2 regions of the Shewanella sp. 10N.7 genome follow, and region 2 is predicted to be linked to the other one. Evidence: predicted binding sites of a transcription regulator. Region 2 holds the regulator's gene; the other holds the start of a gene.
The links. The regulator MetJ, encoded in region 2, represses methionine synthesis genes. The targets are predictions, from matches to a motif close to TAGACGTCTAGACGTCTA.

Region 1 (3,617 bases), on a different contig from region 2:
CTTCTAGAGACGAAATAGACCCGTCTTTAGTGCTCTTCATATTCAAACCAGTAACGCCCATATTATCACCAGTTACTTCATCAAGCGTTTGATCTAAGTGAAGGATAATATTTCCGTTTGCCACTTTGTCCATCAGTCGATTAATTAGAATCTTTTCTGAGCGGAAAGTGTCACGGCGATGAATTAAATGAACTTCTGATGCGATGTTACTTAAGTAAAGTGCTTCTTCAACAGCGGTATTACCGCCGCCAACAACGGCTACTTTCTGATTACGATAAAAGAAACCGTCACAAGTTGCGCATGCAGACACACCACGCCCCATAAATGCTTCTTCAGAAGGCAAACCTAAATATTTAGCAGAGGCTCCAGTTGCGATAATTAGTGCATCACAAGTAAATTCGCCGTTGTCACCTTTTAATTTAAAAGGGCGCTCACTAAAATCGACTTCATTGATGTGATCAAAAATGATTTCAGTTTCAAATTTTTCTGCGTGCTGTTGCATTCTTTCCATTAAAGCAGGACCGGTTAAACCTTCAGCATCACCTGGCCAGTTTTCAACTTCTGTTGTTGTGGTCAATTGACCGCCTTGCTGCATACCAGTGATCATGACTGGTTTTAAATTCGCACGAGCGGCATAAACTGCAGCAGTATAACCAGCAGGACCTGAACCTAAGATAAGTAGGTTAATATGACGAGCTTGACTCATTTTTGTATTTCTCCGTATTCATGCCTTAAGCAATTTGCATGGATTGTAGGGAATTTAACGGATGGGGTAAAGTGCAGAACTGTCTAAGATATAGATTGTATTAATCGCTTTTGTATAAAAAAGGCACCAATACAAGTGCCTTAAGTCATTTCATAAACTAATAACTAATATGACAGCTTGGTAACTCATTCTTCTCTAGGTAATTTTGATGATATTCTTCTGCAGGGTGGAACTGCTGAATTGGGACAATTTCAGTTACAATATGCTTAGTTCCCCATTTACCACTGCGTGCTAGATCAAGTTTGGATTTTTCAGCAGCGTCTTTTTGAATTTTACCATGAAAAAATACAGCACTGCGATACTGATTACCAATATCGCCACCTTGTCTATTCAGAGTGGTTGGGTTGTGATTTTGCCAGAACACTTCCAAAAGTTCTTGGTATGAAACAATTGATTCATCAAACTCTACTTGAACGACTTCAGCATGACCTGTTGTGCCTGTTTTGACTTCTTCATAACTTTGAAATTGATCTCTTCCGCCCATATAGCCGCATTGTGCATTGGTAACACCATCTACTTGCTTGAAAAAATATTCAACACCCCAAAAACAGCCTGCACCAAATGTTGCTAAAGTCATACTCACATCCATAAAGAAGTCTAGATGGCTAAAATTATATTTATTCTGAATGAGAATGCAAGTAAAGTTTTACACTATGTTAATTGTACCTTAACGTCAGCTTCCACTTGTTGTGTTAGAATCAACATCTGTTATTGAAACCAATTTCGTTTTACCGTTTTTCAAGGAGTCTTCGTGTTTCAACAATTAATGGAAGAAAAAGATTTTTTAGCGTTCACTTTAGCTAACATCGATAAAGTCATTACCTCACACAGTTTCACCTTATCTAATCAAACAATAGTCAAAATACATGATAACGGTGTCATCAGCTTTACTCCTGCAACAGGTTCTACTAAGGATATTGTTTTATCGTGTGCCATTCATGGGAACGAAACTGCGCCTATTGAAATTTGCAATGACTTAATCCAAGCGTTACTTAATGAACAAATACAGACAGAACACAGAGTATTATTTTTAATTGGCAACCCAGATTCCATTTTAACTGAAACCCGTTTTGTAGAAGAAAACATGAACAGGTTATTTAGCGGCGCGCATTCAAAAGGTGAAGGGCTTTGCAACAAGGAAAGAGTTCGCGCTAAAGCATTGGAGGGTTATGTAAGCGATTTTTTCCTCGATAATCACGTATCACAACGTATTCATTATGACTTGCACACAGCGATTAAGCCTTCAAAACACGAAAAATTTGCGATATATCCTTATCGACCAGGACGTAGTTTTAGTGCTGAACAAATTATGTTTCTTGCTGGTTGCGATGTGGACACCATTTTATTTCATCACGAACCGACAACGACATTTAGCTATTATTCGTCAGAACAATTTAAAGCCGACGCTTTCACCGTTGAGCTTGGAAAGGTGATGCCGTTTGGTCAAAATGAAATGAGTAAGTTTGCTAATACGCGCAAAATGCTAAATCACTTGATAACCAAGCAGCAAGTATCAGTTGCTGAATTTAACAGCGACCAGCTTAACTTGTATAAAGTGTCTCGTTCAGTAAACAAGCACTTCGACGATTTTACATTCGCATTTCCAAAAGTCACGGTTAATTTTACCGGCTTTAAGCAAGGTGAAGTATTAGCAACTGAAGGCGGAAAAGAAATTTTAATTGAATATCCGTATGAAGCTATCGTTTTTCCAAATGAAAATGTACCTGTTGGTCAGCGCACGGTATTATGCTTAATACCAGCTCCTAACGAAGATATTCAGTAATTTGTAAAGCTAGATATACAAATTAAATGAGAAGTTATTCACTAGATGGAATGAACATTAGTTGATCGCTAGTTTACGTTAACGTAATGTTCGTTCGCATAGTATAAATTAAGCTTTATTTTATAAGGCCTCACATAATAAGAGCACAATATGAGCAACGCACCACTGAATAATGAAACAGTGCATCGTGTCAGCTTCTTAGACAAAGCTTCATTGCACATTCCTATTTTAAAAATTCTTCAAGCTGATGGTACGACATACGAAAATGCCGTCATGCCAGTGATAGATAAAGCACTCGCTGAGCGAATTCATGATACTTGTGTTTTTACCCGAGTATTAGATGAACGTATGCTAAGTGCGCAAAGACAAGGTCGTATCAGTTTTTATATGACATGTACTGGTGAGGAAGCATCAATTATCGGTAGTACAGCCGCGTTAGATGATGGCGATGTAATTCTTGCTCAGTATCGCGAACATGCCTCATTACGATACCGTGGTTTTACTACTGAACAATTTATGAATCAGATGTTCAGTAATGAAAAAGATTTAGGTAAAGGCCGTCAAATGCCGATTCATTACGGTAGTAACGAGCTAAATTACCAAACGATTTCATCTCCACTTGCAACACAAATTCCGCAGGCAACTGGCGTTGCACATGCTTTTAAATTACAAGGTAAACGTAACGTAGCCATTTGTTACTTTGGTGAAGGCGCAGCATCAGAAGGGGACTTTCATGCAGGTTTGAATATGGCTGCAGTGTTAAAATCTCCAACGATATTTTTCTGTCGTAATAACGGTTATGCCATTTCAACGCCTACTGAAGAACAGTTTGCTGGTAATGGCATTGCTAGTCGTGGTGTCGGTTACGGTATGCATACCATTCGTGTTGATGGTAATGACATGTTAGCTGTGCTCGCTGCAACTCAACAAGCTCGCGCGCACGCGCTTGAACACAATGCACCTGTATTAATCGAAGCAATGACTTATCGCTTAGGTGCGCATTCATCATCGGATGATCCTTCTGGTTATCGTTCGAAAGAAGAAGAAGCGAAATGGGAACAACATGAC
Region 2 (3,617 bases):
TGTTGTACTTGCTGGTGGGGTGACAGATTTTGGTGTGGCGTTAAGTTTTCCGTTATCGATTGTGAACATGCCAGTAAGAGTGGGGATTTCACCTAAGTTTCAACGTATCGATACTTATCATTATTCAGTGAACGCCAATAATTTCGATGCCGATGATTTTGATGATGATAAGTACCGCAATAATGAGAACGTATTTAACCTTGATATCGGGGTCGCTTTTGAGCCTATGGATGAACTGACAATTGGTTTATCTGCACGAAACCTTTTCAGTAAAACGGTTAAAACCGTTGAGGCGCAAGGTCGTGAGTTCCATTATCAGGTTGAACCTTTAATTACAGCTGGCGTAGCATACGATTGGACATCAGTTACCTTAACAACAGACATAGACTTAATTGATCAAACACGCTTTAAAGAGTTTGATGCAGTGCAATATTGGCGAGTTGGCGGTGAGGTTAAAGCCACAGATTGGTTATCGTTACGCATGGGGTATCGCCACGATTTAAAAGATAATACTGTTGATATCTATTCATTTGGAACTGGGTTTGCGATTGGTCAGGCTTTTAAGCTTGATATGAGTGGTAGCTATGGTGAAGATGACGCCATTGGGGCAGTACTGCAAACCTCTTATCACTTTTAGGCTGGCTTGGTGTAGGCTCGCTTCGAAACTATCTATCCTATTTCTAGTGCATATCTAGTGCATATCTAGTGCATGCCTAGTGCATGCCTAATGAGTTACCTCTCAGCCACTTTTATCCTGCCGACAATTCAATTAATGACTTTATCGTCAACACTAAGGCACTTAAGCCGCACAATACCAATGTGGCTGTGCGCGTTTTTTGTTTATCCACTTTGTTGCTGAGTTTGCCCGCGACAAAACTGCCTAAAAATACTGATGGTAAGAGCATTAAAGACAACCAAACATGCTTCATTTCAACTAAGCCAACGATGAATAAAATGATCATTGCGATCATAGAGCTGAATACAAAGAAAATCGATAATGCCGCGCGAAATTGCGGTGCATCTTTTCCGGCTAATAAAATAGCCAACGGCGGGCCACCAATAGCGGCAATATTACCGAAAACCCCTGAAAGAATCCCAGCGATAAATAGCGTGAAGCGATTGACTGGTGCGGTGACTTTATAAAAACTTAGAATGACAGCACTGGCAACAATAAAGGCAATAGCCAGACCTAATATGGATTGCGGCGCAAAGACTAGTAACGCAGCCCCAAGAAAGCCGCCAGGTACACGACCAATGAGTGCATATTGAAGTCCGTTGAATTGCAGGGATGTGCGCTCACGTAATAAAGTAAGCAAAGCGATTGAAAAACCGCAAGCAATAACAGGGGCGGGTACAAGTTGGGGATCAATAATATACAGCAATGGGCTAGCAACAACAGCTAAGCCAAAACCAATAAGCCCTTGAGTGAGTGCACCGAGAAATATAATAGCCGATGCCAGCATCAAGGTTTGCGGATCGATAAATGCCATAGTGTTCTCTTTGAGTGCAAGTTTGACTCAAGTATTGTCATACTGCGAAGAGGAAGGGGAGCTTATCAAAGAAGGCTTACACCGTAATGTAAGCACAAAATTGATTTATTATCATATTTGCCAGTCAGCTTGAAAGCATACTGACAATAGACTTAGTCGTCTAAGTCTTCCCACTCAATACCCATTTGATCCATTAGTGCTTTTGCTTCACTTGGGATGCTATCAGGACCTTCTTTAGATAAGTCATCATCATTTGGTAGAGGCTGACCAGTGTACGCATGTAAAAAGGCTTCACACAAAAGTTCACTGTTGGTTGCATGACGCAAGTTATTTACCTGACGGCGAGTACGTTCATCGGTTAGCACTTTTAGTACTTTTAAAGGAATCGATACCGTGATTTTTTTAACTTGTTCATTTTTTTTGCCATGTTCGGCATATGGGCTGATATAGTCGCCATTCCATTCAGTCATTAACTCACCTTTATACGATAGATTCGTGGCAGATTTTAACTGCTTATTTATTACAGTCAAATTATTGCTGTTATTCTATAACGAATACAAATAGATTTCTTTATGTTTAGACGTCTAAACGTCTAATTTGTGTTGACGATCTGATTTAGCTTAGGTACATTTAGCCATCTAGACATCTCTGTGGTGTATTATTCATGAGTGTGTCAATCTTCAGGAGATTATTATGACCAAACATCGCGCTGCTACACTTGCCGTTCGCCAAGGTATCGAATCCGATACTCAATATGGCGCAGTAGTCCCGCCGATTTATCTTTCGACTAACTACTCGTTTGATGGACACACAAACCCAAGAGAATTCGACTACAGCCGCTCTGGTAACCCAACCCGTTGCGTTTTAGGTGAGGCAATAGCCAAACTTGAAAATGGTGCTACAGGTGTTGTGACATGTACCGGTATGGCAGCGATTACTTTAGTGACTAGCTTGCTTGGTCCTGAAGATTTATTAGTTGTACCACATGATTGTTATGGTGGCAGTTATCGACTGTTCACTAATCTTGCCAACAAAGGTCAATTTAAATTAATCGTAGTTGATCAAACTGATGATAAAGCACTGGCAGATGCGATTGCGCAAAAGCCTAAAATGGTTTGGTTAGAAACTCCGTCTAATCCGTTATTACGTGTTGTTGATATCAAAGCGATTGTGGCTGCGAGCCATAAAGTGGATGCTTTAGTTGTTGTTGATAACACCTTTCTTTCGCCTATCTTGCAACAACCGCTAGAGCTGGGCGCTGATATTGTGATGCACTCCACCACTAAATACATCAATGGTCATAGTGATGTGGTTGGCGGCGCTGTCGTGGCTAAAGATGCTGAACTTGGTGAGCTATTACATTGGTGGTCAAACACTTTAGGTCTGACAGGTTCAGCCTTTGATAGCTACCTAACTTTGCGCGGCATTCGTACATTGGCTGTACGTATTCGTGAGCATCAAACCAATGCACAACGAGTGATTGAAGTCCTTCAAGCCAGTGATGTTGTCGAAAAAGTATATTACCCAGGGTTAAAAGACCACCCAGGTCACGATATTGCCGCTAAACAGCAAAAAGGCTTTGGCGCTATGTTAAGTTTTGAACTTAAAGGTGGTGAAGCTGAAGTTGTTGCTTTCTTAGAAGCCTTATCAATATTCAGTGTTGCTGAAAGCTTAGGCGGAGTGGAAAGCTTAGTTGCCGTACCTGCGACAATGACACACAGAGCAATGGTGCCTGAAGCCCGTTATGAGGCTGGTATTAAAGATACATTGCTGAGATTATCAGTCGGTATTGAAGATGCTGAAGATTTGATTACTGATATCCAAGCTGGTTTAGCTGCAGTTGCTGAGCTTTAAGCTAATAAATTAGATTGTCATAAGTTAAGTCAGTAAGATTTTATTGTTGCCATATTCAGTACATATGGCAGCGCAAAAAGTGGTTTAAGGAGTTACAAATGACCCGCAGTCATTTACATAAGTTTGGTGGTTCAAGTTTAGCGGATGCTGATTGCTATCGCCGCGTCGCCCATATTTTGCTTACTCATGGAAACTGTGATGATTTAGTCGTTGTGTCTGCTGCGGGTAAGAGTACTAACTTTTTGTATAAGTTATTATCGCTTCGTGAAACAG

Region 1: the regulator MetJ is predicted to act here: its motif matches at 1,357-1,374, upstream of msrA (peptide-methionine (S)-S-oxide reductase MsrA).

What each region holds. Positions count from the first base shown of each region.
Region 1 is NZ_JAJGZS010000004.1:152,139-155,755, forward strand. Features, by position in the region: gene trxB (thioredoxin-disulfide reductase) at 1-706, opposite strand, end outside; gene msrA (peptide-methionine (S)-S-oxide reductase MsrA) at 864-1,343, opposite strand; gene astE (succinylglutamate desuccinylase) at 1,518-2,549, shown strand; gene LMH66_RS04265 (thiamine pyrophosphate-dependent dehydrogenase E1 component subunit alpha) at 2,700-3,617, shown strand, end outside.
Region 2 is NZ_JAJGZS010000027.1:33,708-37,324, forward strand. Features, by position in the region: gene LMH66_RS16205 (conjugal transfer protein TraF) at 1-637, shown strand, start outside; gene LMH66_RS16210 (sulfite exporter TauE/SafE family protein) at 750-1,490, opposite strand; gene metJ (met regulon transcriptional regulator MetJ) at 1,643-1,960, opposite strand; gene metB (cystathionine gamma-synthase) at 2,184-3,344, shown strand; gene LMH66_RS16225 (bifunctional aspartate kinase/homoserine dehydrogenase II) at 3,443-3,617, shown strand, end outside.